Regions from separate parts of the Pseudarthrobacter sp. PvP004 genome, predicted to be linked through region 1. Evidence: predicted binding sites of a transcription regulator. Region 1 holds the regulator's gene; each other region holds the start of a gene.
The links. The regulator LexA, encoded in region 1, represses DNA repair genes until DNA is damaged. The targets are predictions, from matches to a motif close to TCGAACANNTGTTCGA.

Region 1 (10,397 bases):
TGTGGTGGAGCGCCTTAAGCAGAAGGAACCCCGCCACGCTGTGGTGTCCACCCGCACGGGTCAGGGTATTGCCGAACTGCTGGAAGACATCAGCCGATCCATTCCCCGGCCTGGCGTGCGCCTTGAACTGCTCATTCCCTACGACCGCGGGGAAATGATCAACAAACTGCACAATTCCGACTCGGAAATCCTCAGCCTTGAGCATGAGGAGAACGGGACCCGCGTAGTTGTCATGGTGCGTGAAGGTCTGGCTGCCGAACTGGAGTCATTCGTCAGTAATGGTTGAGAAGGTGGCGGCGGACGGCGTCGAGTCGGCGGGGGAGAAAGCCACCCTCGAGTTGTTGGACCGGGCTGTTGCCGGCATGGGCGGACAAAGCCGTACGGGTCAGCACGAAATGGCCAAGTATGTGACCCGGGCTATTGAGACCGGAGAGCATTTGCTGGTCCAAGCGGGAACGGGAACGGGTAAGTCCTTGGCTTACCTGATTCCGTTGATCGCTCATTCCATGGACAGCGACAAACCGACGCTCGTGTCCACCGCCACCTTGGCACTCCAGACTCAGATCGTCGGCCGTGATCTTCCCCGGCTGCTGGAGACGATCAATCCTGCCCTTGAGCGTCCGGTCAACGTGGCATTGGTCAAGGGCAGGGCCAATTACGTGTGCCTGCAGAAACTTGAAGGCGGATTCCCCAGCGAAGAGCCCTCCGAAGGGCAGCTGTTCTCCTTGGGCGAGGACACCAGCGTGCCTCACTTTGCTGCCTCCATGGGCGGGCCGCAATCCCAGCTGGGCAAGGAAGTAGTCCGCCTCCGGGAATGGGCGGAGAAGACCGCTACGGGCGACCGGGACGAACTGATGCCGGGCGTCACTGACAGGGCCTGGCGTCAGGTGTCCGTCACGTCCATGGAGTGCTTGGGTGCGCAGAAGTGCCCTCTGGCCGAGGAGTGCTTCAGCGAGCTGGCGCGCTCCAGGGCGGGGGAGGCCGACGTCGTGGTCACCAACCATGCCATGCTTGCCGTCAGCGCCTTCGAAGGCCTCGCTGTGCTGCCTGAGTACGACGTCGTGGTGGTTGATGAGGCGCATGAGCTTCAGGACCGCGTGACCGGTGCCGTATCAGGGCAGTTGTCGGTGGCGATGGTCCACGCTGCGGCATCCAGTGCCCGCAAGCACACAGCCATAACAGTGGACGCCCTCAACGCTGCAGCGGACCGGCTGGATATGGCCATCGCCGGCGTACCCAACGGGCTGTTGCCCAGTGGCCTCAATGACGAGCAGCTCGATTGCCTGGACCAATTGCGGGACGCCACGCGCGCTGCGCTCTCGGATTCCAAGACTGATTCGTCAACCGCAGTGGACGGCGGCCGCCAGCTCGCGCGCTCACGGCTCATGCTCATCCTGGAACTGTGCGAGCGAATGCTGGCCGCCAAAGAGAACCGGGAAGTTGTCTGGTTCTCGCGGAACAGCACATTCGACCCCCAGCAGGGCTATTCGCAACCGGATGAGACTGCCCCGGCTTTGATCAATATCGCCCCGCTCAGTGTGGCCGGACGGCTTCGGGAGGGCCTCTTCGCCGGCCATACCGTGGTGCTGACTTCCGCCACGCTGGCCATAGGCTCTGCCTTCGAGCCGGCAGCAGGCGGCCTCGGCCTGATTGGCGACGGTGCCCCGAGTTGGACAGGGATCGATGTCGGATCGCCCTTTGACTACCCCAAGCAGGGTGTGTTGTACGTGGCTAAGCACCTGCCCAAACCCGGTCGGGGAACTTCGCCCGAGGCGCTGGACGAATTGGAAGACCTCATCCGGGCCTCCGGAGGCGGGGCTCTGTGCCTGTTCTCCTCACGGCGTGCGGCAGAGGAAGCAGCCGATGCCATGCGACTCCGGCTGGACGTGGATATCCTCTGCCAGGGCGAATCAACTATGGCGGCCCTCGTGAAGCAATTCGCGGATGAGCCGGACACCTGCCTCTTTGGAACAATGTCACTGTGGCAGGGGGTCGACGTTCCTGGCGGCTCATGCCGTCTGGTGGTGATTGACCGCATTCCCTTCCCGCGCCCCGATGATCCCCTCATGACTGCCCGCTCCCGGGCAGTGGCACAATCAGGCGGGAATGGCTTCATGGCCGTATCAGCAACGCACGCTGCCATCAGGCTGGCGCAGGGCGCTGGCCGCCTGATCCGCTCGACGGGCGACAAAGGGGTAGTGGCAGTGCTCGACTCGAGGCTTTCGACGGAACGTTACGGAGGCTTCCTGCGTGCCGCCCTGCCGCCCTTCTGGGCAACGACGGACCGATCAGTGGTCCGAGGCGTTCTGGAGCGTCTGGGCTCCGCTAAGGCCCCGTAGCGCAACCTTCCCGTGGACACCTGCTGGTGTCCACGGGAAGGGGCGTCTAGATGGAGCTGCATCTAGGGGGAACGGCGTCTAGAGAGAGCGCAGTACCGAAACTACTTTGCCCATGATGGTGGCCTGATCGCCGAGGATGGGTTCGTACTGGGTGTTTTGGGGGAGCAGCCACGTATGGCCGTCACGCTGGCGGAAGGTCTTCACGGTTGCTTCGTCATCCAGCAGGGCGGCCACGATGTCGCCGTTGATGGCGTCGTTCTGGCGGCGGACCACCACCCAGTCACCGTCACAGATGGCGGCATCAATCATGGAGTCGCCGGCCACTTTCAGCATGAACAATTCGCCGTGCCCCACAAGTTGCCGGGGGAGTGCAAGTACGTCTTCCACCGTCTGGTCAGCCAGGATTGGGCCACCGGCAGCGATGCGGCCAACCAGCGGAACCATGGCGGTATCGCTGGCGCTGGCGAGTTCCGTTACGGCAAGGCCACCCGCGCTGCGAAGGGTGGTGGGCGCTTCCACTCCCGGAATGGCCCCACCATCAAGGGTCAGCGGCATCAGGACTTCCATGGCGCGCGGACGCTTGGGATCCCTGCGGAGATAACCAAGCTTCTCCAACTGGGACAACTGATGAGTGACGCTCGACAAACTGGCCAGACCCACGGTGTCGCCGATCTCACGCATGCTGGGCGGGTAACCGTTGTCATTGACCGACCGTTGGATGGTCTCCAGGATCTTCTTCTGCCGGACAGTCAGGCTCTTGGGACTCTTTTGAGGCTGCTGGCTCCGCAGGGGTGCCCCGCCGCCTGTGGCTTTCGCTGCCATGTTCGCCAATGCCTTTCCTTTCGGCCCCGAACCGTGCCCGGGGTTGTCGGGTCTGCAAAAAATGTCAGACCCTCCTGTTCCACTGAAACAGTGCTGTTTCTTCACTCAAACGTAGGGCAGGCACAGGCGTTTATCAAACATTTGTTCTAGCGAGTCTCGACACCGTTCGTTGATAAGTGCTAAAAATGTCATAGCAAGGTTCGAATATGTGTTCTATAAACCTGATGCTGAAGCCGGATGTTCGAACATAGCGTTCGAATATCCGGAGCCAGAGGAAGGGAACACCAAGAATTGGCCGCCAAGCACCGGGCACCCCGGAGCTTGGCAATAGCTCAGAAGGGCTCAGCTCATGTCCGCAATCACTACGTTCGCTGATTTCCGCACCACCCAGGCACCTGCTCGCCTGCGTCTCACCCGGCGGGGACGGATTGTTTTCTTCGGCATTCCGGCAATGCTGCTGGTGGCGGCACTGCTGAGCCTGGCCGGTTTCATCAACTCTCCAGCCAAGGCCTCGGACTCGCAGTCCCAACTGCGTCCGCCCGTTGCCGTCACCGTCACGGTTCAGCCGGGGCAGTCCCTGTGGGGCATCGCCGGCGCTGCCGCTCCCGAGCGGGACCCTCGGGATGTCATCGCAGAGATCATCCAGCTGAACGACCTCCGCGGCGGTCGCATCCTGCCAGGCCAGCAGCTGTTCGTTCCGGCGAACTGAGCCAGTTCCCATCCGCAGGAACCCGTGGTCGGGCGTCACAGTTAGTCGGCAGTACCGGCGGCCCCTTAAACTAAGTTGGTGAGTGACCAGCTTGAGCGACTTGACCGACTTCCCCTCCGGACCAACCTGCGTGGACTGAGCCCCTACGGCGCACCGCAGCTTGATGTCCCCATTCTGCTCAATGTCAACGAGAACACTCATGGCGTCCCCGCAGATGTCCAAGCCGCCATCACCGAGGCCGTAGCCGCTGCGGCCACAGGACTGAACCGCTATCCGGACCGCGAGTTCACCGAACTTCGTGAAGCCTTGGCCGAGTACCTTGGCCACGGACTTTCTCCGGACAACATTTGGGCCGCCAACGGATCCAATGAAGTCCTGCAGCAGATCCTTCAGGCATTTGGCGGACCCGGCCGCAAGGCCTTGGGCTTCCCTCCCACGTACTCCATGTACCCCCTGCTTGCCAGTGGCACAGACACCGAGTATGTCCGCGGAGTGCGTGCCGACGACTACGGGCTGGATGCCCAATCAGCCGCTGCCCAGGTTCGGGAAACGGGAGCCAACATTGTGTTCCTGTGTTCACCCAATAACCCCACGGGTACAGGCCTGAGCCTTGACGTCGTCGAGGCCGTCTATGAGGCCGGCGAAGCGAGCCAGGCCATTGTGATCGTGGATGAGGCTTACCACGAGTTCGCGCACGACAATACCCCGAGCGCCTTGACCCTGTTGCCCGGACGCGAGCGTCTGATCGTCTCGCGCACCATGAGCAAGGCATTCGCCTTGGCGGGCGCCAGGCTCGGATACATGGCGGCTGCCCCGGAAGTCACGGACGCCATCAGGCTGGTCCGCCTCCCGTACCACCTCTCTGCCGTCACGCAGGCAACGGCCCTCGCAGCTCTCAATCACCGCGAAGCCCTTATGGCCGATGTTGAGGACATCAAGGTTCAGCGCGACCGCATCGTTACTGAGTTGCTGCGCATGGGCCTCAAGCCTGCGGCATCAGACTCCAACTACGTCTTCTTTGGAGGACTGGAGGATCCGCACACCATCTGGCAGGGCCTGCTGGATGCCGGCGTGCTGATTCGCGATGTCGGCATCCCCGGACACTTGCGCGTCACTGCCGGAACCGAGCCGGAAACCACAGCTTTCCTGGAGGCTTTGGAAGCATTGCTGGACGGCACAGCGCCACACCGCGCCTAAACTTGTCCATAGACCCAACCCACCCTCCGTGTATAAGGACGTCCCAATGAGCGAAACCGGCGCCACGCCGACCGCTGCCCGCACTGCGCGCATGGAGCGCACCACCAGCGAGTCTTCCGTCCTGGTGGAGATCAACCTGGACGGTTCCGGTGTCTCCGACATCAGTACCTCGGTACCGTTCTATGACCACATGCTGACGGCACTGTGCAAGCATTCCCTGATTGACATGACCGTCAAGGCAACCGGCGATACCCACATTGATGCGCACCACACGGTGGAAGATGTCGCCATCACCTTCGGGGAGGTCCTTCGCCAGGCCTTGGGCAACAAAGCCGGTATTCGTCGCTTTGGTGAAGCAACGGTTCCCTTGGACGAAGCCTTGGCTCACGCCGTCGTTGATGTTTCCGGACGTCCCTACCTGGTCCACGGCGGTGAGCCGGCCGGACAGGAGTATCACCTGATCGGCGGGCACTTCACGGGATCGCTGACCCGTCACGTTTTTGAGGCCATCACGCTGCACGCCGGCATCTGCCTGCACATGAACGTCCTTGCCGGACGGGACCCGCACCACATTGTAGAGGCCCAGTTCAAGGCCTTTGCGCGCGCGCTGCGTGCGGCCGTGGAGTCCGATCCCCGAGTGGAGGGCATTCCGTCCACCAAGGGCGCACTATGAGCGGCCAGGTTTTGAAGGATGGGGCAGTGGCGGATGCCATTGCGTCCGTGAAGCCGGAGTCGCCGGAAGGCAAGCCCACCGTCACCGTATTGGACTATGGATCGGGCAACGTTCGGTCCGCTGTCCGTGCGCTTGAACGCGCGGGCGCCCATGTGGTGTTGAGCTCCAAGCCTGAGGACGTGCTCAACGCTGATGGTCTGGTGGTTCCCGGGGTTGGTGCCTTCGAGACGGTGATGAAGGAACTTAAGTCCGTTGACGGCATCCGCATGATCGGGCGCCGGGTTGCCGGTGGCCGCCCGGTGCTGGCCATCTGCGTCGGCTTGCAGGTCCTTTTCGAAGCCGGTGTTGAGCATGGCACCGAATCCGAAGGCATGGCCGAGTGGCCCGGCAAGGTTGAGCTCCTGCCCGCCCCCGTGGTCCCTCACATGGGCTGGAACACGGTAGACGTGCCGGAGGGCTCAAAGCTCTTCGCCGGCGTGGAAGAGGAACGTTTCTACTTTGTGCACTCCTACGGTGTTCAGGAGTGGAATTTCGACGTCGTGCAGCCCCGAATGGCTCCTCCCATGGTCACGTGGTCAGAGCACGGTGCACGCTTCATTGCTGCGGTGGAGAACGGCCCTCTCTGCGCCACGCAATTCCACCCGGAGAAGTCAGGCGACGCCGGAGCGCGGCTCCTGCGCAATTGGGTGGACAGCCTCCGCAAGCCCGCTCAGGAAGCATCCGGAAGCGGTGCCGCCTAAATGTGGTGGTCGGTAATACTCATGGGCCTCGCGGGCTTGCTGGTGGGTGGGGGTATCTCCTTCCACCAGCAGAAAAAGCCGCAATGGGTTTCCATTTCTTTCTATGTGCTGGCCGGGATGTCCCTGCTGGCCGCTTATCTCCTGACGCTGGGTAACTGAACCAGGCGCTCAACAAGCCCGCGTCACCTTTCAAACTCCAAGGACACACATGACCACCTCCGCCCAGTCCGTTCTGGAACTCCTTCCCGCCGTCGATATTGTTGACGGTCAGGCAGTCCGCCTCCTTCAGGGAGAAGCCGGTTCGGAAACCAGCTACGGCACACCCCTTGAAGCAGCTTTGAACTGGCAGAACGACGGTGCCGAATGGGTGCACATGGTGGACCTTGACGCCGCTTTCGGGCGCGGAAACAACGCCGCGCTGATCAGCGATGTCGTGTCGCAGCTCAATGTCAAGGTGGAGCTTTCCGGCGGTTTGCGGGACGACGAGTCCCTGGAACGTGCACTGGAACTGGGCGTCGCGCGCGTAAACCTCGGTACGGCAGCGTTGGAGAACCCGGAATGGACCCGGAAAGCAATCGACCGCTTCGGTGACAAAATCGCGGTCGGCCTTGATGTCCGCGGTACAACTCTTGCCGGGCGCGGTTGGACCAAGGAGGGCGGCGACCTCTGGGAGGTTCTGGCCCGCCTCGAGGATGCAGGTTGTGCGCGTTATGTAGTCACCGACGTCACCAAGGACGGAACACTGCAGGGCCCCAACGTGGAACTTCTGCGCCAGATGGTGGAGAAGACCGGCAAGCCTGTTGTCGCGTCGGGCGGAATCTCCAGCTTGGAAGACCTCCGAGTCCTGCGCGAACTGGTACCTCTGGGCGTTGAGGGCGCGATCGTAGGCAAGGCGCTCTATGCGGGTGCCTTCACGTTGCCCGAAGCCCTGGACGTTGCCGGCCGACGCTGATGCCCCACGACGAAGGACACGGGCATGGGGATCACGGCCACGGACGGCGTGAGCTTCCCGGCCACATTGCGGCCGCGTTGGCCGGCGCCGGGGGAGCTACCGACTCTGCAGGCCAGCCCTGGGCCGGCAGGAGCCTCAGCGGTGACGACGCCAAGATCCACAATTTCGAGGACGACGACGGCTCAGCGGACCCCGGGTACGTAGCCGCCGTGGCGGCACTGATCAACGGAACCGGCAGTGAGGCAGACGTTGTGGCCTCCCTGGCGACGGCACGGGTTTTCGTTCCGGTGGTTGCTCAGCTGGCTGAAGAAGCCGAAGGCGTTGACGGCCTGCACGCTGACAAGCAAGCGGATATGGCGTTGGTCACACTTAAGGCTCCTGATGGCCGCACGGCCATGCCGGTATTTACTTCCGCAGCCGCCCTCGAGGCATGGCATTCGGAGGCGCGGCCGGTTGCCGTTTACGCCGCGCGCGCAGCACTTTCGGCAGTATCTGAAGGCGCACAACTGTTGGTGTTGGATCCCGGTTCCGACTTTGCCTTTGTTGTGCGGCGCCCGGCCATGTGGGCCCTTGCCCAGCAGAAGGACTGGACGCCGTCATACCTTGATGATCAACTGGAGGCTGCTCTCGGTTCCACGGTCACGGCCTTCCGGACGGTCCGTCGACTCGAGACGCAACCCGGCGGCGGTGTTTCCTCGCTGACGGCCGATGGTCGTCAGGTCTCAGGAGGCGGTGCGGGGCCGGAACTACGCGTTGTTCTTTTCCTTGAGGATGGACTCGACGCCGTAGCGGTGCAAACTCTCGTTGCCCAACTGAACGAGGCGTGGGCGCAGATGGATTCCTTTGCCGAAAGCGTTGATTCCATGGAAGTAAAACTGCAGCGTGCAGCACAGGAGCCCACGCGGCATTAACGGCAGTACCGGTTCCCCGGGGCTGCCCTGGGGAACAAGAGGATTTAGCCAGTGAACTTCGCTCTCTACAAAGAGATGCTGTCCATCCGTCCTGTCCGGCGTCTACTGATAGTGGGCATGATTGCCCGCATTCCGCACTCGGCTGCCGGAGTGCTGCTGACGCTGCACATCGTGCTCACACTGGGCCAGGGATACGCTGCTGCCGGTGCGGCAGCAGCCGTCATGACCATCGGCATCGCGGTGGGTGCACCGTGGCGTGGCCGCCGGGTGGACATGGTGGGCCTCAGGAAGGCACTGATCCCTTCGGTTGTCTCCGAAACTGTCATCTGGTCGGTCGTTCCGCACGTTTCATACGAGTGGCTGCTGCCGCTGGTGTTCGTCGGCGGCCTTTTCACGCTGCCGATCTTCAGCGTTGTCCGCCAGTCGTTGGGCGTCATGGTGGATGGTGAGCAGAGGCGTTCGGCGTTCGCCCTTGATTCCATCGCCACCGAGCTGGTCTTCATGATCGGCCCGGCAGTCGGTGCCATCGTTGCCACCAGCGGCTTCTCGGCAATTGGTCTCACCGCGGTGGGAATCTCCGTCTCTGTGGCGGGACTGTTCCTCATGTGGTTCAACCCGCCAACACGCAGCGAGGTGGTGTGCAGCCCACAAGAATCGGCAGACCGGGCCGCAGCTGACCTCGCTGCCGCGGAGGCTGCCATGGTGGCTTCAGCGCCTGCCCACGTTCAGGAGGCGGCATCGGAGATGGCGTCGGCAACCTCGCGTACAGCAGCCCTTCGGACCCGGGTCGCCAGGAACTTCACCTGGTTCACGGTCTCTGTTGCGGCACTCTTCGCGGTTGCTGCGGGATCGGGCATGGTGCTTAGCGGGTCCGACGTCAGCATCGTCGGGCTGTTGGAACGTGGCGGGCACGAGAATGAAATCGGAATTGTCTTCTTCTTCTGGTGCGCCGCGTCGGTAATTGGCGGACTCATCTACGGGTCCATGAAGCGGTCCATCTCGCCAATGCTCTTGCTGCTTGGAATGGCCGCCCTCACCATACCTATGGGCTTCGCCCAAGACACGTGGACCCTTGCGTTCCTGTCGCTGCTGCCCGGCCTGTTGTGCGCCCCGGTTTTGTCGGCATCGTCGGAGAAGGTGGCTGACCTGGTGGACGAGGAACGCAGGGGTGAAGCGATGGGCTGGTACGGCTCCGCACTGACCGCTGGCGTTGCGTTGGGCGCTCCTCTCGCCGGGGTCTTCATTGACACGGTTGGGCCGTCGGGCGGCTTTGCGGCCGTCGGCATCGCCGGCGTCGCTCTCTGCGCTACGGGCCTCATCCTCACGTCTTTGCGCCGCCGGTCCGCGCGCGTCTGAGGCGCGGTATAACCAAGCAAACAACGACGGCGGGTCGACCACATGTGGGTCCACCCGCCGTCGTTGTTTCTTGCGGTTGTTGGGGCTAGTTCACCGGTCCGGTGAACTTTTCGCCCGGGCCCTTGCCCGGTGCGTCGGGAATGAGTGACGCTTCGCGGAAGGCGAGCTGCAGTGAGCGAAGGCCATCGCGCAACGGGCCTGCGTGCTGTGAACCGATCTCCGGGGCGGCTGCCGACACCAGGCCGGCGAGGGCTGTGATCAGCTTGCGGGCCTCGTCCAAGTCCTTGAGGTCCTCGGCATTGGGGTCATCTGCCAGGCCAACCTTGACGGCGGCCGCACTCATGAGGTGGACGGCGCCGGTGGTAATAACTTCCACGGCCGGAACTTCAGCGATGTCACGGATCTGCTGGGACACCCCGGCATCAACGGCGGGGGCGGCGTCTTCGCCATAGGAGTTGCGGGAATTGCTGTCTTCAGTGCTCATACTGGTAAGCTTGTCACAGACCGACTGGAAGTCGTTATTCACAGTCAACATCTGCAGTTCATGCTCCCGCCTCACGCAATGTGCGCTTGGCGGGTTGTTTCTGTAGAATTGATTTTCAGTTTGCAAGCGGAGTTCTCTCCCACCCGCGTCAGCCGTTCCCTTCGGGGACAGGATCCCTTTTCGGGACAAGAGGTTGCCGGGTACCTGGTCGGAC
Region 2 (10,397 bases), 250 kb from region 1:
TCGTGGCGCGTATGGCTGCCGGGGCCGGGGACGAGCCGCAGACCGGCGTCTTCGCCAACTCGATCGTGTCCTCCCGGCTGCTCTCGCGCATCGCGGCCGCAGCAGGGTACGCCCACGAGGAAACACTCACAGGCTTCAAATGGATTTCGCGGGTCCCCGGTCTCACCTACGGGTACGAGGAGGCGCTGGGATACTGCGTGGCACCGGACCTGGTGCGCGACAAGGACGGCATTTCAGCAGCAGTGCTGATTGCGGAACTCGCGGCAACTGCCAAGGCTGAGGGCAAGACGATCTTCGACACCCTGGATGACTTGTATCTGGTGCACGGGCTCCATGCGAGCGACCAGCTCAGTATCAGGGTGGCGGATCTGGGTCTTTTGGACGCCATGATGAACCGCCTGCGGGTCAATCCGCCGGAAGCGTTCGGGGGCTCCGCCGTCGAGGTTACCGCTGATCTCGCGGAAGGATGCGAAAACCTGCCGCCCACGGACGGCCTGCTGTACCTGACACGGGACCAGAGCCGCGTCATCATCCGCCCCAGTGGCACGGAGCCAAAACTCAAGTGCTACCTGGAAGTCATCCAAGCCGTGGAGTCGGCCGCGGAGCTTCCCGCTGCACGCCAAGCAGCGCGAACATCCCTGGACGATGTTCTCAGGGATGTCCGCGAAGCGTTGGGCTTGTAGGACTTTTAGAGTTCAACTTCGATGAAGCCATCCACCAAACGGGTGGCAAAGGCCGCGAGCTTGAGTTCCTGGTTGGTGAAGCATTCGCCGGTTTCGAGGTCGTAGACCTCTTTGTGCAGCGGCGACGCGATGGTCGGACGGCTTCCGCGGGATCCAATGATTCCGCGGGCCATGACGTTGGCGAGAGTCGCCGGGTCCTGCTGTGCCACAGCGAAGACCTCGGTGGGCGCTGTGCGGAACAGCGCAATTTGACGGCCGGCGATCAGCGCAGCCTCGCCCCAAGCCAGTTCGAGTTCATCCACCGGGCAAACACGGTGCCATGTGGCGGTGGTGGTCAGGTCCTCGGCCCTGTCAAGAATTACGGTCATTTCAGCCCCTCTCACTGTGTCCGGGTGCTGGCATTTCCACCGTCACTCCCCCGGACCGGGCCACACTTGCGGCCACTACTCCAAGCTAGGACCCGGGTGTTTCATCGGTTGTCCGGGTTTGTGTCCAATGCGTAAAAGAGACCTCACACCTCGCGAAATGCGTTCGTGATGCAGAAGTTAAGATCACGAAACATAAGGGAAACTGAAGCGAAACTGCCCGTCCCTAGGCTGGAAGCACAAGTTGCGGAGATCCGTCTGCAACATCTGCGAAAGGCCCACCAGTGACCGGACACACTTCAAGTACAGAGAACCCGCGCCGCATCGTCGTCGTCGGCGGCGGCCCCGCTGCCCACCGTTTCGCCGATGCCATGGTCAATCGCGGACTTGAAGGTTGGCAGGTTACGGTGCTCACCGAAGAGGCCCACCTCCCCTACGACCGCGTTGCGCTGAGCAAGGCCCTCACGGAAACCGACGTGGACCTCACCTTGGGCGATGCGTCCATGTGGGACCACGAAGCCCTGACTTTGGTCACCGGCGAGCGGGCCGTGAAGATCGACTCCGTTGCCAAGAGCGTCCTCACCGCCGCCGGCAACAAGTACGAATACGACCACCTGGTGGTGGCTTCCGGTTCCGACGCGGCCCGACTCCCCATCCCGGGTTCCGAACACACCCACGTTTACCGCACGCTCGAGGATGTCTGGGCCATTAACAAGGCCATCGCCGAGCTGCGCGAAAAGCTGGGCCGCAAGGTCAACGCGGTCACCATTGGTGGCGGTTTGCTCGGACTTGAGTCCGCTGCCGGTACCGAGCAGTTGGGCGCCACACCGATCGTCATCAACGGCGCACCGTGGCTGATGAACACCCAACTGGATGAGGGCGCGGGCCAGGCGCTCGGCCGCCTGATTGAAGCCAAGGGCTTCGAAGTGCACGGAGGCGTGTTCCCCTCCGAGGTAGTAACGGACGACGACGGCAACGTCACCGGTGTTTTGATGGCCGACGGCCGCACCATTGACGCGGACCTCGTGATCGTGGCTATCGGCGTCAAGCCCCGCGACGACCTCTTCCGTGCGGCGGAGGGCGAAGAGCAGCTCTTCAGCCTTGGCCAGCGAGGCGGCGTTGTCATCAATGATTTCTGTGCCACCGAAGTGGACGGCATTTGGGCCATCGGTGAAGTGGCCAACTTCGAGGGCATGTGCCTGGGTCTCGTGGCTCCTGCCAACACCATGGCTGAGATCGTGGCCGACCGCCTGCACGGCGGCGAAGCAACGTTCCCCGGCTTTGATACGGCCACCAAGCTCAAGTTGTCCGGCGTTGACGTGGCCAGCTTCGGCGACGCGTTTGCCCGGACCGAGCACTCCCTGGAAATCGTGTACGCCGACCCCGCTCGTGGCGTTTACCAGAAGATTGTCACCACCGATGATGCGAAGACTCTCCTGGGCGGCATCTTCGTGGGCGACGCTTCACCGTACATGAGCCTCCGCCCGCTCCTGGGCCGCGAGCTGTCCGCCGAGCCCGGCGCATACCTGAGCGCTGCCGGTGGTGGTGAGGCTCCGGAGACCGAGCTTCCGGACGATGCCATCCTGTGCTCCTGCAACAACGTGGCCGCCGGAACCATTCGCGACACCATCAACGGCTGCGGTGCCTGCGAGGGCAACTCCCCCGTGCAGGAACTCGGCGAGCTGAAGGGCTGCACCCGGGCCGGCACCCAGTGTGGTTCGTGCGTTCCCATGCTCAAAAAGCTCCTTGAAGGCGAACTGAAGAAGTCCGGCATTGAGGTTTCCAAGGCACTGTGCGAGCACATCAGCCTCTCCCGCCAGGAACTCTTCGACGCCATCCGCGTCCTGGAGCTCACGTCCTTCGAGGACATTATGGCCAAGTACGGCACGGGCGCGGGTTGCGATATCTGCAAGCCCACCATCGCCTCTATCCTGGCCAGCCAGCACTCCGCTTATGTGCTGGATGCCGGCCGCGGCTCCCTGCAGGACACTAACGACCGTGCTTTGGCGAACATGCAGAAGGACGGCACCTACTCGGTGGTCCCCCGCATCGCCGGTGGTGAGATCACGCCGAAGGGCCTGGGCGTCATCGCAGCCGTCGCTGAGAAGTACAACCTCTACACCAAGATCACCGGCGGCCAGCGTATCGACATGTTCGGTGCCCGGCTTGAGCAGCTCCCGGACATTTGGAAGGAACTGGTGGACGCCGGCTTCGAGTCCGGGCAGGCTTACGGTAAGAGCCTTCGCACGGTGAAATCCTGCGTTGGTTCTACTTGGTGCCGATTTGGTGTGCAGGATTCGGTGGCCATGGCCATCGCCTTGGAGCTGCGTTACCGCGGCCTCCGCAGCCCGCACAAGCTGAAGATGGGTGTTTCCGGTTGCGCCCGTGAGTGTGCCGAAGCCCGCGGTAAGGACGTCGGCGTGATTGCCACGGCTGATGGTTGGAACCTTTACGTCGGCGGTAACGGCGGTGCCACCCCGGCGCACGCCCAACTGCTCGCAAAGGACCTGGACGACGAAACCCTGCTGAAGTACATCGACCGCTACCTCATGTACTACATCCGCACCGCTGACCGCCTCCAGCGCACCGCGCGCTGGCAGGAAGAGCTCGACGGCGGCATCAAGCACGTGGAAGAAGTAGTGGTCAACGACTCCTTGGGCATCGCCGAAGAGCTTGAAGCCGCCATGGCCAAGCACATCGATACCTATGAGGACGAGTGGGCCGAGACCCTGAAGGACCCGGAGCGCCTCCGCCGTTTCCGTTCCTTCGTCAACGCCCCCAACCAGAAGGACGAGTCCATCTCCTTCGTTCCGGAGCGCGGCCAGATCCGTCCGGCCACCAACGAGGAAAAGGGCGGCGTGCTCATCGCTTCCACTATCCCGGTCCGCAGCGAAACCGTCGGCGCAGAAAACTAGGGGTCCACCATGCAGCTCACCATTGATCTCACCGGCCGTGACGTCCTTGTCACGGGATCTGAAAAGTCCGCCCGCCAAGCGGTGCGCCGCTACCAGAGCTCCGGCGCCAACGTTTACCGGCTCAGCACCCCTGAAGGTGTACCGGGCGACGGTCAGCTCCCCGAGCGCCCGTTCCTGGTGGCGGTAGTGGACGACGGCGAGGTTGGCTGGCTGCCGTTGGTGGAACGCTGCCGCGACGCCGGGATTCCCGTTGCGTTTGAGCCTGCACCTGGCGCCGACGGCCATGTGACCCTTGTGGGTGGAGGTCCGGGAGCCGTGGATCTGCTCACGGTGGGTGCCGTGGACGCCCTGCGCGATGCCGACGTGGTGTTTTATGATCGGCTGGCTCCCTATCAGAAGTTGGCAGAGCTGACGTCTGCGGAACTGGTGGACGTTGGAAAGCAGCCCGGGCTCCACAAGGTGACGCAGAGGGACATCGAGAAGCTCATGGTGGAAGCTGCGCTGCTGGGCAAGAATGTTGTCCGGCTCAAGGGCGGCGATCCGTACGTGTTCGGCCGCGGCGGCGAAGAAGTGGCTGCCTGTGTTGCTGCCGGGGTCCCGGTCAGAGTCATCTCCGGTGTCACCAGTGCCATCTCTGTTCCGGCCGCAGCCGGAATTCCGGTGACGCACCGCGAGGTGAGCCACATGTTCACCGTGGTTTCCGGCCACGCTCCTTTGACGGAGAAGGAACACACACACCTTGCCGGCCTTGGTGGGACGATCGTGGTCCTCATGGGCATTGGGACCTTGCCCCAGCTGGCGGCCGGACTGCGCGGTGCGGGCATGAATTCGGACATGCCCATGGCCGTGGTGGAACGCGGGTACCGCCCGGGACAGCGCACCACCATCGCCGATCTGGGTACCATCGAAACAGCAGCCACCGGCTGCAGCAACCCGGCCGTGTTGGTCATCGGCGAGGTGGTCCGGGTGGCTGAAGCCAACCGGAATCATGCCGAAGCATCCGCTGAACTGAGCCGACTCGCGGCTTCGCTCCTTGAAGCCTGAAGGTAAGAACACATGACTGTTGCACGTGCCATCGAAGTCCAGGACGCTACTGCCGCACCGGAAGTTTCCGAAGCCGTAGAAGCGCCGCTGGATGGATTCCGCATTGGCGTCACCTCGCACCGCCGTTCCCGTGACCTCATCGAGGCACTGGAGCGCCGCGGTGCGAGCGTGTTGCACGCCCCCGCCTTGAAGATCGCCCCTGTGCAGGAGGACATGGTCCTCATCGAGGACACGCGCACCATCATCGCGGCCAAGCCTGATATCTGCATCGCCACTACGGCCTACGGGATGCGTCGCTGGTGTGAGGCCGCCGATTCCTTTGGCATCGGCGAGCAACTCCTGGAAACCCTGTCCGCCTGCCGCATGTTCGTCCGTGGGCCCAAAGCCCGCGGCGCCGTGCGGGCGGCCGGTCTTGCCGACGTCGGAATCAGCAGTGACGAAACCACCGCGACGCTGGTGGACATGCTGCTGGCCGAAGGCGTGCGCGGCAAGACGGTGGCCGTGCAACTGCACGGATACACGGATGTGCGCCAGCTGGAACGGCTCCGCATGTCCGGGGCCACTGTCCTTACAGTGACTCCGTACCGTTGGGTGAAGCCCGACGGCGAAGACAAACTGCCGCGCCTGATCGAAGCCGTGGTCAGCGGCAACCTCGATGTGTTGACCTTTACCAGCGCCCCGGCCGTGGACGCGATGTGGAGCACTGCGCACGAAATGGGCCTCTACCGCCAGCTCATCGAGGCCTTGAAGGGTCCGGTAACTGTTGCGGCCGTTGGACCGGTCACCGCACAGCCGCTGGTCGACGCCGGGCTGACGCCACTGATTCCCGACCGTTACCGGATGGGTGCGCTCATCAGGCTGGTGACCGAACATTTGTCCCTCAACCATGTGCGGCGTTTGGAGACCAAGAGCGCCACCATTGAGTTGCGCGGGCGCTGCTTGCGTATCAACGGTGAGGTGGTGGATCTCGCACCGGCTCCCCTGCTCCTGCTGCGAGCGCTGCTCGGCGCGGGTGGGGCTGTCCTGTCCCGGGAAGCTCTTTCTGACCTGTTGGACCTGCGCGGTTCGGTGCACGCCTTGGATATGACAGTGAGCAGGCTGCGGTCCTCTCTTCCGGACGGCAAGCTCGTGGAAACCGTGGTGAAGCGCGGTTACCGGCTGCGGGCTTAGATTCTCTGACACGCTACGCCGCCTTCACTAAGGGGAGTTCGTCCCAGTTGGTGGTGTAGCGGGGGCTGAGCATGTCGCGTTTCATGGACCAGTCCGGGCCGCCCTTGATTCCGGCATGACCCAGACCGATGGAACCGCGGCCGTACCGCTTGCTGACTTGCTCCAGCAAGGTGCCGATCCCGCGTTCCTCATGCCGGTTCTCGAAGATCTCCAACGGTTTCTGGTTGCCGCTTGGCCGGAGATCCGTGACCATGATCCCGGCTTTGGCGTACTTCACGCCTTCCTGGATCTTTGGAACCAGTGCGTGCGCGGCCTTGGTCAGCAGCACGGGATCCGAGGTCGGCATGGGCAGCCTGACGTTGACTGTGGGGAATGATTTGTCGTTCGGGTTATAGACCGATGTTGCGGCAAAGGCAGTCAGCAGCTTGGCCTGAAGATCATGTTTGGCCAGCCTGGCACTGGCCATTTGGCCGTAGACGCTGAGCACCTGCCGCAACTCGGCTGCAGTGGTAATCGGTGTGGAGAAGGAACGGGAGAAAATTAGCTGGTCCCGTCCTATCCGTTCCTCCTCCATGGGGATGCAGGGCGTGCCCTGCAGTTCCAAAATGGTCCGCATCATGACGATGGAAAACTTGTCCCGCAACGCCACCGGGTCGGCGCGGACCAGGTCCAGGATCGAGAAGATTCCCATCGCATTCAAGCGTTTGGTGAGCCTGGTGGCCACGCCCCAGATCTCGATTACCGAAAGCCGTGCCATCAGTGCTTCGCGTTGGACTTCCGGGATGGAGTCCCAACGGCACACTCCCTTGAAGGCCGGATTGTGCTTGGCCCACTTGTTGGCAAGCTTGGCCAGGGTCTTGGTGCGCGCGATTCCTACGCAGACGGGAACCCCAACGTGCTGCTGGCACGCGGCCTTGATAGTCCGTCCCAGCTCCAGCAGATCGTCCGGTTGTCCCTTCACTCCAAGGAACGCCTCATCAATGGAGTACACCTCCTGCCATGCCGAGTACCGGGCCAGAAGCTCCATGACCCGCGAGCTGATGTCTCCATACAGTTCGTAGTTGCTTGAGAGTGCCACGAGCCCCCACTCCTTGGCGCGCGGAGCAAGCTTGAACCACGGCTCCCCAAGTCCTATCCCCAGCTTTTTGGCCTCCGGCGACCTTGTCACGGCGCAGCCGTCGTTGTTGGACAGGACGATCAGCGGTTTGCCCTCCAACGCCGGGTTAAAGGCCCGCTCCGCCGAGGCATAGAAGCAGTTGATATCCACGTGGGCAATCTCCTGCATCCGGTGCATGAGCGCTGGCTTGGACATTTCCATCCCTTGATCGGCAATAGCACGCGCGCCCCTGTTTCAGTGCAGGACACGCCGTGCATTCGAACATATATTCGAATACTTCTACTGTACCTTTTGGCCCCGACAAAAACTTCGCTGCCCAATGGATCCAGAGGATTTCATGGAGTCTTCCGTGTTCCTCAACCGTCTGACCGCAGTTCGTTGGAACAACGCCGTATTAGCCAGCTACGTCAGGAACCTGCCGTTCTCTGAGCAGGGATTTAGCTGCCGTTACTGGCCATGCTGGCTCTCAAGTGTTTCCGGGCTCTTGAGTAGCGAGTCCTGGCAGCCGTTGCCGACAATCCCAACAGGGCGCCGGCCTCGGCCACTCCGAAGCCATCCCACAAGCGTGCAGTCCTGAGGTTCGAAGACATAGACCAAGAACTGGGGACCCGCATTCACGACCCATTCAGCGGAGGCGTAGGCAGAGCCTAGAGGGATCCGGATAAAGAACCGGAGAGCTGGCAGCCAACAAAAAGCATCCCGCCCGCCGGACTGTGGAAAGTCCGGCGGGCGGGATGCGGCGATACGAAAAAGCCGGGACGCTGCGGGGCGGAAAGGCTAGGAAACTCCAGCCGATTCTTTTTTGTGCACCAGGTAGATGGCACCCGTGGTCACATCTTCTTCGAGTGCCTCCAGCGTGCGTCCGCGGGTTTCGGGAACCTGCGTGTAGATGAAAATGAGGGCCAGGATTCCAACTATTCCAAAGAGGAAGAACGTTCCCGTGATCCCGACGCCGGCTACCAGCGTGGGGAAGAAGAGGCCCAGGAGTGCGTTGGCGATCCAGAGGCAGAACACCGATAGGCCGATGGCGAAACCGCGAACATGCAGCGGGAAGATCTCGGACAACATCACCCACACGGCGATGTTCAGGAAGGTCTGCATGGATCCTACAAACGCGACCACCAGGAACAAGATGACGAACGGGCGTGCGGCATTGCCGACCGGCAGGACGATGGATGCGATGCCGATGAGGAAGTGGCACACGGTGGTCAGCGTGAAGCCCAAAAGCAGCGTGGTGCGACGATTGACGCGCTGCATGAGAGTCAACGCAATCACGCCACCAACTACGGCGATCACGCCTGGTGCGATGTTGGCGATGAGGGCAGCATTGGAGTCGAACCCTGCCTCAACCAACACAGACTGGCCGTAGTACATGATCGAGTTGATGCCCGTCAGCTGCTGGGCAACACCCAGGCCAATGCCCACCAGGATGATGCGCAGGATCCATTTGTCCTTCAGCGCGCCCCAGGATGTGGCCTTGGAGGCCCGCTCTTCGTCGGCGAGGTGCTTTACATCGGCCATTTCAGCCTCGGCCCGCTCCTCGGAGCGAATGGTCTTCAGGACCACCAAGGCTTCTTCCCAGCGCCCCTTCGAGATGAGCCAACGCGGCGACTCGGGCATCCGCAGCATGCCGAAGAACAAAGCGATGGCAGGCAGTGCGGCGATGGCGAGCATGATGCGCCACACTCCCCCGAACTCACCCCAGACGTTGCCAATGATGGCGTTGACCACGAAGGCCGCGAGCTGACCGATGACGATCATGAGTTCATTCCGGCCGGCCAGGGAGCCTCGGATTTCGTACGGTGCCAACTCTGCGAGGAATACGGGGACCACCGTGGAGGCGCCGCCCACGGCCAGGCCGAGAATGACGCGCCCCAGCACCATCACTTCAAAGCTCGGCGCGAAAACGCAGGCGACGGTTCCGGCAAAGAACAGCACGGCCAGCAGGATGATCGTCTTGCGGCGACCCCAACCGTCAGACAACCGACCGCCGCCGACTGCACCGGCAGCCGCTCCGAACAAAAGCGAGCTGGTGACAATCCCTTCAGTCAACGGCGTAAGGCCGAGATCGGCCGTCATAGGCCGCAGTGCGCCATTGATAACGCCCGTGTCGTAGCCGAAGAGGAGACCGCCGAAGGTGGCTACCAGTGCGACGAGCCCCAGGCGCTTTCGGTGCGGGCCATTGGTCAGCGGAGGGAGCGAAACGCCGTTGGCGCCTCCCCGCTGCGTTTGCGTAGCAGACATCAGGACTCCTTTGTCAGTGTGGCGCGGGTCATATCCACCCGCTCTGAATACAGACTAACGCGCGAAAGGCTTAAATGTAAGGTCAAACTTACAAATGACTTAATTTTGCAGTTTCTCCTCCATGGGAGGATGAGGACATGGTTATGGACCACCGCCATCGTTCGGCCACGCAAAGCGACGTCGCCAAGGAAGTCGGCGTTTCGCGAACCCTCGTGTCCTTTGCCTTCCGCGGCGCGCCTGGCGTCAGCGACGAAACCAAGCAGGCCATTTTCGAAGCCGCCAAGCGTCTGGGCTACCGGCCCAACGCAGTAGCCGCCGATCTCGCACGCAAGCATCGCTCCGCCGTCGGGCTTTATCTCATGGACATCCGCAATGAGGTCTACGCGGACATCCTCAGTGGTGTCCGCACGGCACTGCCCCAAGACCGTAACAGACTCATTCTCAGCGTCTCGCGGTCCATTGACGGTGAGGATCAAGGCGCGCTGGAGTCGCTGATTGAGGCACGGGTGGGCATCATCATCGCCGCCACGCTGCTGGATTCCGAGGAGCGGGTCCGGGAGTTGGCCCACATTGTCCCGCTCGTGAGCGTGACGCGCCCCGTAGAGGGAGTGGATAGCGTCTATTCGGACGACGCTGCCGGCGCCCGCGCCGCCACTGAACACCTCATCGGGCTGGGTCACACGAGAATCGCCCACTTGGCCGGGCCCGTGTACGACGGGCATACGGTCCGGAGGCAGAGCTACGCGAAAACCATGCGCGACGCCGGGCTGAAGCCACTTATGCTCGCGGCCGAGGACTTCACCCAGGACGCCGGACAGCGCGCGGCCACCGAACTGCTCAGCATGACCGAGCGACCAAC
Region 3 (10,397 bases), 1.9 Mb from region 1:
AGCATTGGGGTCCCACCGTTGCCCACTCCGACGACCTCGGCGCAACATGGACCGAGCCCGAGCAGGGCGCCATCAAATTCCCGGACGGCACTGATGCTGCCCTGGAGCGCATCTGGCAGATATACCCGGACTCCGACTCACGCCCCGGCGTTGTCTGGGCCGGTTGCGAGCCCATCTCAGTATGGAAATCAACCGACGGCGGCGAGCACTTTGAACTGAACCGCGGGCTCTGGGACCACCCCCACCGCGGCGAGTGGGGCGCCGGCTACGGCGGAGCGGCGGCACACTCCATCGTGGTTGATCCGTCAGGCGAGAAGGTCCACATCGCCATGAGCACGGGCGGTGTTTACAGATCGCTCGACGGCGGCACCTCCTGGGAGCCCCGCAACAAGGGAATTTCGGCCTACTTCATGCCCGATCCGAATCCCGAGTTCGGCCAGTGCGTTCACAAGATCGCAGCGGATGCCGCCGTCGAGAACCGTTTGTACGCGCAGAACCACCACGGCGTGTACCGCACGGACGACGGCGGCGAGAACTGGGACTCAATCGCGGAGGGGTTGCCGGCAGACTTTGGGTTCGTCATGCTGACTCATCCGCGCCGGGAAGGCACAGCATGGGTGATCCCGTTGAAGGCGGACGGTGAACGCATCCCGCCGGACAGCAAGCTCAGCGTCCACCGCACAGACGATGCCGGCGGAACGTGGAAGGAACTGCACACGGGTCTCCCGGACCACGAATACAACGCCGTGCTCAGGGACGCCGCTGCCGTGGACACCGCCGAACCCACCGGCGTGTACTTCGGAACCCGCGGAGGCGCCGTGTATGCCAGCGCTGACGAGGGCGAGACTTTTACTGAAGTGGCATCGCACTTGCCGGACGTGCTCTGCGTGCGTGCCGCCGTCGTGGTTGGTGTCCCGGCCGACAACGAAACAAAAGCCAGCGCCCCGGTGCCCGGGTAGGTGGGTCGTGGCTGACTTTACGGTCCTGTTGCCCGGCGTCCTGCAGCCGCTCGTCGGCGGACAGTCCTATCTGACTGCGTCCGCCGACGGGGCTGTGACCGTTGGACAGCTGCTGGACTCGGTGACCGGAGATTATCCGGTGCTGGCCAGGCGCTTGCGTGATGAAACCGGGGCGCTCCGCCGCTACGTGAATATTTACGTGAACGGTGACGAGATCCGGCGTGTGAAAGGTCTTGAAACGGAAGTTGCGGCAGGCCAGGAGGTCTTGATCATCCAATCCGTGGCCGGCGGCTGAGTGGAGTTTGGGGTCGAGCCGGATCAGGCGACGCGCCAAACACTGCATTCATCGGTATTGATGGCTTTCCGCATTCCGGTGGCGTGGTCCATGATCCACACCACGCCAATTCCCGGCGCCGTTTCCTGGACGCGCCCGCGGCGGATCACTACGTCATCGTAAGCGGGCCCTACGGACAGCCGGGCTTCGATTTCGTCCCCGCGGTGGAGCTGGCTGATAGCGCGTATTCGTGTTGTGTGAGTGGTGGCTTCCTTCAGCATGGTGTCCTCCTGGCTGGAGCTGGTGCCTGCACTTGCCGGCTATTCCAGTGTGGCGCGGCAATGTTGCCACGGTATTTCGGCCCGGTTAGGGTCCCGTTAGCATTCCGGGATGGTTGGGTTTCCACATGGCCCGCCCCGCCTGCCGGGCTTGGCACCTACCCGGCTGTAGCCTGATCCCGGTTGTTGAGTCTCACAGCAACCGCAGGCTCCGTCCCCGGGGAGATCGAATGGGTGCGCTACGGCGAACAATTGCGTTGTCTACAGGCTTGGTGGTGTTTGCTACCGGCCTGTTTTTCGTACAGACCCCCGCAACGGCTGTGCCGTTGCCCGGACCGGACAACCCGAACGTCCAGTTCGTGGAGGGGACGCCGCACTCGGAGCATACGTTCGAGAATCCGCCCGAGCGCGCCACGCCGTTCAATACCGCTCCCGACGCCGGCGCGGCAGCGGCCGGGCCCAACGGCGACATCCGGGTACGGCTGGTCACGGCCAAGTTGGCGGACAACAGCAACACGGTGTCCATGGCCGGTGCCGAGCAGGCTGTGGCTGCATCCAGCAACTACTGGAAAGCGATGACGGCCAACAAACTGTCCATGACGGTGAATACCAAGGTTGCCGGCCACCAGTCCAAGGCCAAGTCCACGGATAGCTACAGCACCATCATGTCCACTATCACCAGCGAGCTGAATTGGACGGCCAGCCCGTACACAGCACTGGTGATTTTCATTCCCACGTCCACGCTGTCCGGTAACGCCCTGGGAGCCGGCTACAGCAGCGGAAGCTACAGTGGCCGCGTCCTCCTGCCGCAGATCAGCGGGTTCACGAACAACGTCATGAGTCACGAGTTCGGCCACGTCATTGGCCTGATGCACGCGGACGCGTTGCAGTGCGGCAGCGGAGCGTCCGACGTCGGGGTTGACGGCAACGGCCGGTTCACGGATCCCTCGTGCTACATCCGGGAGTACGGCGACACCACGGACATCATGGGTGCTGCCCAATTCGAATCGCCCGCGGTGAGCAGCTCGCTCTGGGACTATGCCGGGCTCGGCCGGGGAGATGAGATCCGTGATGTTGGCGTTGCCACGGGCGCCAAGACCTACACACTGAAACCTTGGGGCGGAACCGAAGCCCAGCGTGCCATTAAGTTCACGGATCCCATCAGCAAAGAGGTCTACTACCTGGAGCTGCGGCAGGCTGCCGGTTACGACAGCTACCTCGACGACTCCGGCAAGCCAGCAGGAAACAGGGGCGTCAAGATCGTCCAACGCGGCGGAGCCACCATCGCTTCGTCCCTGATCCTCATGCCGTCCACCAAGCCATTCCCGGAACCTTGGTACGCCACCAACCACGCATGGCAGGCCGGCAGCACTTTCACTACCTATACCGGCACGCAGGTGACCATCAATTCGGTGTCCGCAACGCAAGCGTCGGTCACTATTTTTGCCGATCCCAAGCTCACAATGAAGATCCGCTTTTCGGTGGGCGACTTCGATGGCGACAGGCTCGCCGATGTCTTCTCCCGCGAGGCTGACGGCTCACTGATGCTCTACGCGGGCCTGCCCGGCAACAGACTTGATAATCCCCGCAAGATCGGCTCGGGGTGGAACATTTTTGACGCCATTACCGGCATTGCGGACTTCAATGGTGACGGCCGCAGCGACATCCTGGCACGCACCAGCGATGGTGTCCTGTGGCTGTATCCGGGCGACGGAAACGGGGGTTTCCTCGCCAAGCGGCAGATCGGATCCGGCTGGCAAGGCTTCTCCAACCTCATTGGGGTGGGGGATTTTGATGGCGATGCACGGCCCGACCTCATGGCCACCAAACCGGACGGCAGCCTGTGGCTCTACCCGAGTGACGGCCAAGGCGGTTTCCGTACATGGTCGCAGATCGGCTCGGGCTGGAATGGTTTCACCAGCATCACTTCCGACGGCTCTTTCGCCGGCGCCGGAGCCGGACTGCTCGCACGGGCAAGCGACGGCACTCTCTACCTGTACCCCGGCAATGGCTGGGGTGGCTTCGTGCCGCGTGTCGCCGTCGGAACTGGTTGGAACGCCGTGGGCGACATCGTGAGCGGGCAAGACTTCACAGGTGACGCGAAGTCGGATGTCGTGACGGCGACGTCGTCGGGAACCATGCGCCTCTACCCGGGCGACGGCTCTGGGTTTGCCGAACGCCTGGCTATTGGCGCCGGGTGGAACCAGTTCAGTCAGGTGTGGGAGGCAGGGGATTTCGACGGCGATGCTGTCGCGGACATTCTGGCGCGCGGCACCGACGGCGTGTTGTGGCTTTACCCCGGCAATGGTTCAGGTGGTTTCCTGCCGCGAGTCCAGCTGGGATCGGGTTGGGGCACGTTCACTTCGGTACTCAGTGCGGGAGATTTCGACGGCGATGGTCACCCGGACCTTGTGGCGCGCAGTTTCGATGGAGTGTTGTGGCTGTATCCAACGGATGGTCGCGGCCAGTTCTTGGCCCGCAAGCAGATCGGCACGGGGTGGCAAGGGTTCACGCAGCTGCTCGCGCCGGGTGATTTCTCCGGTGACGGCAAAGCCGATCTTGTGGCGCGTGCTGCCGATGGAAGCTTGTGGCTTTACCCGGGCAACGGCGCGGGTGGATTCCAGCCGTGGCGGCAGATCGGCACCGGATGGAACATCTTCAATTCAGTGATGCAGGGCGGTGACTTCAACGGTGATGGCCGGGAGGACATCCTGGCCCGCGGAAGCGATGGCTCACTCTGGCTCTACCCGGGCAACGGCAGCGGCGGCTTCCTGGCGCGGGTGGCTTTGGGGGCTGGATGGAACATCTTCACTACCTTCGCCGCCCTGGGCAATGGTTTTACTGGGACGGGCAATCCTTCCGTAGTTGGCGTGGCCGGCGACGGGGCCCTGTTCCTTTACACCGGCACTGGTCAGGGGGCGTTCCAAACGGTGGTGCTGGACCCGCGGTAGCTTCCGGGGATTGCGCTCCTTCCCGCTTACCTCCCTCCGCGCCATGGTTCGGACATCGGAAAGCCCGGAATGTCAGGGGACATTCCGGGCTTTCCTGTTGCTGGCGCCCACTAAGTGGGCAGGAACGCTGCGGCTACTTGTACAGGCCGAGTTGGGTGGTGGGGGTCTTGGCCGATTCGCGGGCGGTCATGGCCGAGACAGCTGCGATCACGCAGATCACCGCGGTGAAGATGGAGATCTGGACCCATCCGCCGGGCTTGGTGCCACCCAGGGCAGTGACGATTGCCGGGGCGAAACCTGCCATGAGGAAGCCCAACTGCGTGCCGATGGCCAGGCCGGAGAAGCGGACCTTGGTGCTGAACATTTCGCCGTAGAAGGAGGGCCACACTGCGTTTGCTGCGGCGTATCCGAACGAGAAGAACACCACGGAGACCAGGAACATCAGCGGCACGTTGCCGCCTTCGAGGGTCAGCAGGAACACCGGCGTCATGATGGCGCTGGACAAAGCTCCGTAGATGAAGACGGGCTTGCGGCCGATCTTGTCCGAGAGCATGCCGAACAGCGGCTGGGTTCCCAGGGCTACGACGTTGGCCGCCACCACCAGCCACAGCGTGATGGTGCTGTTGACGCCTGCAACATCTTGGGCGTACTTGATGGCCAACGTTCCAAAGACCGTGCTCACGGCGGCGATGAAGGCACAGCAGACTACGCGGAGAACATCGCGCCAGTGCAGCCTCAGGAGATCGGCAACGGGGAGCTTGGAGATTTCATTGTTCTTCTTGGCCTCCGCGAAGGCAGGCGGCTCGTGGAGGGTGCGGCGTATGAAGAAGGCAACCAATACCACCACTGCGCTGAGCCAGAACGGGATGCGCCAACCGATGCCGTACTTGATGTCGTCGGGCAGTGCCACCACCGGGATGAACACCAACGCAGCCAGGATCTGGCCGCCCTGGGTGCCGGTAAGGGTCCAGGAAGTGAAGAAGGAGCGGCGGTTGTCCGGGGCGTGCTCCAACGTCATTGAGGAGGCGCCGGCCTGCTCACCAGCGGCAGAAAGTCCCTGGCAGAGACGGGCGAATACCAGCAGGACGGGTGCCCACCAGCCGATGGTCTTGAAGTCCGGGAGGCAGCCGATCACGAACGTGGCGGCACCCATGAGGACCAGCGTGAACATGAGGACTTTTTGTCGGCCAATGCGGTCACCGAAGTGGCCCAGGATCACAGCGCCCACGGGGCGGGCAACGTAAGCGAAGCCGAAGGTCGCGAACGACATGATGGCTGCGTTGGCATCGGCAGACGGGAAGAACACATGCGGGAAGATCAGGGCTGCGGCCGAGCCGAAGATGAAGAAGTCGTAGTACTCAACGGCGCTGCCAAGGAAGCTGGCAAGCGCGGCTTTCTTGGGAGTTCCTGCGGTGGTTTCAGTGCCTGGCGTCGCTGACGGCATTGTTTGACTCATGAGGGGTTCCTTCTGTGACGACGATGTCGCGGATCTTGCTTCGGTGGGAAGACCAGAGCGAGGTGCGGCCGGATCATCCCGAAAGTAACCACATGGTGAGAGCTACTTGTGCGATACAGCAATAGTGGCTGTGAGTGGGGTCACTTGTCAAGAGAAGTCCCCACCATCTAGAAATAGCTCTCACTATGTGAGAGCATCGAGGTATGAGTGTGAAAGAGGACACAAAGACCGACATGGTCGGCAAGGCCCTGAGCCTACTGGTACTTCTGGGCAATGAGCCGCGCGGCGCAAGTGCGGCCGACCTGGCCAGGAGTGCCAGCCTTCCGTTCAGCACCACCTATCGCCTGCTGGGTTCGCTCACCCGTGACGGATTCGTGGACTACGAGCCTGATGGGCGCCGTTATCACCTGGGGTTGCGTGTCTTCCAGCTGGGTCAGCGCGTTTCCAACCACCACGGTTTTGCCGCGACAGCGCTGCCGGTCCTCCAGCGAGTCACCGAGCGCACCCATGAGGCCACCATCCTGTCCGTCCGCGACGGCAACCACCACCTCACCGTGAACAAGGTGGATGGCCCCAAGACCTTCCGCGTCACCAGCGACCCCGGGCACTTGGGCGCCTTGCACACCACTTCCGTGGGCAAGGCACTCGTCGCGTTCGAAGAAGAGGTCGAGCGGAAGCGACTCCTGGAAGAGCTTCCCCTGGATCCGTTGACCGAGCACTCGATCACCGACCGGGACAAGTTCCGGGCCGAAATCGAACAGGTGCGCCGCCAGGGATACGCCGTGATGGATGAAGAAAACGAGATCGGCATGCGCGCTGTTGCCGTCCCGGTCCTCAACTCCCAGGGTCACGCCTTCGCCTCACTCGCCGTCGCAGTGCCGGTCTTCCGCCTCACCATGGAGGAACTCATCGCGCACGTCCCCACCCTGCAGGAAGCCGCGGCTGAACTCGCGGCCCGCCTGCCCCAGCGCTAACCCAGCTGACTGGCATGAGTGGTTGTTTTCAGCGCTCAGAACAACCATAAATGCCAGCTAGTTGGGTGTGCGTGGCCTCAATGTTCGCTATAAGAACAAGCGTGCGGAATATGAACACTTGTAGTAATCTAAATAACACCCGGTCAGGCGGCGCCCCAGAAAAGCGCCAAACGCCCCGGGTGCTGAAGTCAAAGGAGCTTTAGGATGAGCAACCGAGCCGAGTCCGTTCTGGTGGGCCTCATAGGCGAAGGGGTCATGCCCTCGCTCACGCCGCCCATGCACGAACGCGAAGCCGATGTGCAGGGCCTTCGCTTGCTGTACCGCCCCCTCGACCTGCTGGAACTCGCATTGCCGGCCACCGCCGTCGGAGACCTCTTGACAGCGGCCCACCGCATGGGCTTCAACGGCCTGAACATCACGCATCCTTGCAAGCAGTTGGTGCTTGAACACCTTGACGAAATTTCCGACGACGCCCGTCGCCTGGGTGCCGTCAATACGGTCCTGATTCAGGACGGTCGGTTTACCGGCCACAACACGGATTTCTCGGGCTTCGGCTCCGCGCTCGCCGACGGTCTCCCGAATGCCAAGCTGGACCGCGTTGTCCAGCTCGGTGCGGGCGGTGCAGGTTCCGCCGTCGCCTATGCCCTCCTCAAAGCCGGCGTCAGCACGCTGAACCTCGTGGACATGGACCCGGCACGGGCTGCGGAACGAGCCGCTGAACTTGGCGGTCTCTTCCCGCAGGCCACAGTCACCGCGCACGCCCCCGCAGAACTCGGCGACATCATGCCCCTTGCCGACGGTCTGGTGCACTGCACCCCGATCGGCATGGCCGCCCACCCGGGACTGCCCCTCGACATCGAACTTCTGGAGCCACGCCAGTGGGTGGCTGACATTGTCTACCGCCCGATTGAGACGCAACTCGTCCGCGAAGCGCGGGCAAAGGGCTGCGACGTCCTCGACGGCGGCCGGATGGCAGTCGGTCAGGCGGCTGACGCTTTCCACCTCATCACAGACCGCGAGGCCGACCGCGAGCGGATGCGGGCACACTTCCTGGAACTCATCGCAGTGGAGGACGCCGCGGCTTCGCTGACCCCCGAGCTGACGAAGGCAGGCCACTGATGCGCACCGGAATCGCCACAGTCTGCCTGTCCGGCACGCTGAAGGAGAAGATGCAGGCCTGCGCCATCGCGGGTTTCGATGGCATCGAGATCTTTGAACAGGACCTCGTCACTTCACCGCACAGCCCGGAAGAAGTCCGGAAAATGGCTGCCGACCTTGGCCTGGGCCTTGATCTCTACCAGCCGTTCCGCGATTTCGACGGCGTCACGCCGGAGCTGCTGAAGGCCAACCTTAAGCGGGCCGAGGCCAAGTTCAACCTCATGGAACGTCTGGGCATGGACACCATCCTGGTCTGCTCCAACGTGGCCACCGCAACCATCGACGACGACGAACTCCGCGCCTCCCAGCTGGCAGAACTTGCAGAACTGGCCGGGGATCACGGCGTCAAGGTTGCCTACGAGGCCTTGGCTTGGGGCAAGTACGTCAACGACTACGAGCATGCGTACCGCCTGGTGGAGATGGTGGACCACCCCAACCTCGGCACCTGCCTGGACTCGTTCCACATCCTTTCCCGCGACTGGGACACCGCCCCGATCGAGCAGATCAACGCGGAGAAGATCTTCTTCGTCCAGGTTGCCGACGCCCCCAAGCTCTCCATGGACGTGCTGTCCTGGAGCCGCCACTACCGTGTGTTCCCGGGCGAGGGCCAGTTCGAGCTCGCCAAGTTCATGGGCCATGTTGTTCGTGCCGGTTACACGGGCCCGGTCTCCCTTGAGGTCTTCAACGACGTCTTCCGCCAGTCGGACACCGAGCGCACCGCCGTCGACGCCATGCGCTCACTGATCTGGCTGGAGGAGCAGAGTGCCAAATGGCTCGCTAGCACCTCCACCGAAGCTACTGCGGGCAACGGCAGTGCGTCCCGCCGTCGTTATCCCATGGAACTGGCCACGCTGCCCAAGGTGAACGAGCCCGCCGGCTTCAACTTCGCCGAGGTCAAAGCGGACGACACCGCGCAGCTGGAGAAGCTCCTGGGCCAGCTCGGCTTCGAGTTCGAAGGCCGCCACCGCACCAAGGACGTCCAGCTCTGGACCATGGGCCAGGCCCGCGTGATCATCAACGAGCAAGCAGCCTCGCACTCGGAACCGGCTATCGCCGCTTTGGGGTTCGACGTCGACTCTCCGGTGATTGCCTCCGCTCGGGCCCAGCAACTCAAGGCGCCAGTGGTTGCTCGCAAGGTCCAAGCCGACGAGGAAGTCTTCCAAGGCATCTCCGCCCCGGACTCCACCGAGATTTTCCTGTGCCAGGGCAGCCCCGATGGCACCGCTGCGTGGACGCATGAATTCGGCGAAGGGCTGGAGCACTCCGCAGCGCAGCGAAACGCCGTGATCGACCACGTGAACCTGGCCCAGCCCTGGCAGCACTTCGACGAAGCTGTGCTCTTCTACACCAGCGCGCTGGCCCTGGAACCGCAGCCGTTCGCCGAGGTCCCGAGTCCCAGCGGGCTTGTCCGCTCGCAGGTCATGGAGACCAGCAACGGCGCGGTCAGGCTGGTCCTGAACCTGGCACCCGCCCAGCAATCCCAGGAAACGGCACGCAAAACGTACCAGGAACACATCGCCTTCGCGGTGGACGACCTCGTGGCTACGGCCCGGTCCGCCCGCGATCGTGGCCTCGAGTTCCTGCAGATTCCCGCCAACTACTACGAGGACCTGGACGCACGGTTCGATCTTCAACCCGACTTCCTGGCCACTCTCATGGAGCTCAACCTCCTGTATGACCGGGACGCCAACGGCGAATTCCTCCACTTCTACACCGCCACCGTGGGCAGTGTGTTCTTCGAAATGGTGGAGCGCCGCGGCAACTACGACGGCTACGGGGCGCCCAACGCTCCTGTGCGCCACGCTGTCCAATACGACTCGCTTCACCGGGTTTAGACCCGAAACCAAAGAGAACCATCAACCGAAAGGAGCCGGCCGTGCCGCAAGAACAGCCAGCACAAGCGCTCGAATCCGAGGAACTCGTGCCGCCCGCAGAGGCGCATGCCGCGCACGTTTCCCCCAAGAAGGTGGAAACCCAAGCCGATCTCAGTGCTGAGATGAAGGGCATCAGTGACCGCTACGCCGAGGCACTGAAGAACGGCCGGGGCCCGGAGACCATGCCGCGCCTGGACTACGCACCGTACCGCAGCAGCATCCTGCGTCACCCCACCAAGAACCTGCACCACGCGGACCCGGAGACCATCGAACTCTACTCGCCCGCTTTCGGTCACCAGGACGTTCACGCGCTGGAGTCGGACCTGACCATCCAGCACAACGGCGAGCCCCAAGGTGAGCGCATCATCGTCGCCGGCCGTGTCCTTGACGGTGACGGCCGCCCGGTGGCCGGTCAGCTTGTGGAGATCTGGCAGGCCAACGCCGCCGGTCGCTACATCCACAAGCGCGATCAG

Region 2: J3A64_RS11405 (Y-family DNA polymerase) is a predicted target of LexA. The motif match lies at 7,552-7,567, and genes of this name have one in related genera.
Region 3: J3A64_RS19065 (shikimate dehydrogenase) is a predicted target of LexA. The motif match lies at 6,984-6,999, and genes of this name have one in related genera.

The regions. Positions count from the first base shown of each region.
Region 1 covers NZ_JAGINL010000001.1:2,298,123-2,308,519, reverse strand. The annotation lists gene hflX (GTPase HflX) at 1-286, shown strand, start outside; gene J3A64_RS10385 (ATP-dependent DNA helicase) at 279-2,339, shown strand; gene lexA (transcriptional repressor LexA) at 2,418-3,161, opposite strand; gene J3A64_RS10375 (LysM peptidoglycan-binding domain-containing protein) at 3,511-3,870, shown strand; gene J3A64_RS10370 (histidinol-phosphate transaminase) at 3,949-5,067, shown strand; gene hisB (imidazoleglycerol-phosphate dehydratase HisB) at 5,114-5,740, shown strand; gene hisH (imidazole glycerol phosphate synthase subunit HisH) at 5,737-6,480, shown strand; gene J3A64_RS10355 (hypothetical protein) at 6,481-6,639, shown strand; gene priA (bifunctional 1-(5-phosphoribosyl)-5-((5-phosphoribosylamino)methylideneamino)imidazole-4-carboxamide isomerase/phosphoribosylanthranilate isomerase PriA) at 6,689-7,432, shown strand; gene J3A64_RS10345 (SseB family protein) at 7,432-8,343, shown strand; gene J3A64_RS10340 (MFS transporter) at 8,395-9,699, shown strand; gene J3A64_RS10335 (DUF1844 domain-containing protein) at 9,785-10,183, opposite strand.
Region 2 covers NZ_JAGINL010000001.1:2,544,553-2,554,949, forward strand. The annotation lists gene J3A64_RS11380 (phospho-sugar mutase) at 1-683, shown strand, start outside; gene nirD (nitrite reductase small subunit NirD) at 689-1,051, opposite strand; gene nirB (nitrite reductase large subunit NirB) at 1,333-3,963, shown strand; gene cobA (uroporphyrinogen-III C-methyltransferase) at 3,973-5,007, shown strand; gene J3A64_RS11400 (uroporphyrinogen-III synthase) at 5,020-6,177, shown strand; gene J3A64_RS11405 (Y-family DNA polymerase) at 6,191-7,489, opposite strand; gene J3A64_RS24120 (sigma factor-like helix-turn-helix DNA-binding protein) at 7,732-7,908, opposite strand; gene J3A64_RS11415 (sugar porter family MFS transporter) at 8,072-9,538, opposite strand; gene J3A64_RS11420 (LacI family DNA-binding transcriptional regulator) at 9,682-10,397, shown strand, end outside.
Region 3 covers NZ_JAGINL010000001.1:4,184,900-4,195,296, forward strand. The annotation lists gene J3A64_RS19035 (glycosyl hydrolase) at 1-959, shown strand, start outside; gene J3A64_RS19040 (MoaD/ThiS family protein) at 967-1,254, shown strand; gene J3A64_RS19045 (hypothetical protein) at 1,278-1,514, opposite strand; gene J3A64_RS19050 (FG-GAP-like repeat-containing protein) at 1,742-4,462, shown strand; gene J3A64_RS19055 (MFS transporter) at 4,596-5,918, opposite strand; gene J3A64_RS19060 (IclR family transcriptional regulator) at 6,122-6,892, shown strand; gene J3A64_RS19065 (shikimate dehydrogenase) at 7,097-8,011, shown strand; gene J3A64_RS19070 (bifunctional sugar phosphate isomerase/epimerase/4-hydroxyphenylpyruvate dioxygenase family protein) at 8,011-9,885, shown strand; gene pcaH (protocatechuate 3,4-dioxygenase subunit beta) at 9,927-10,397, shown strand, end outside.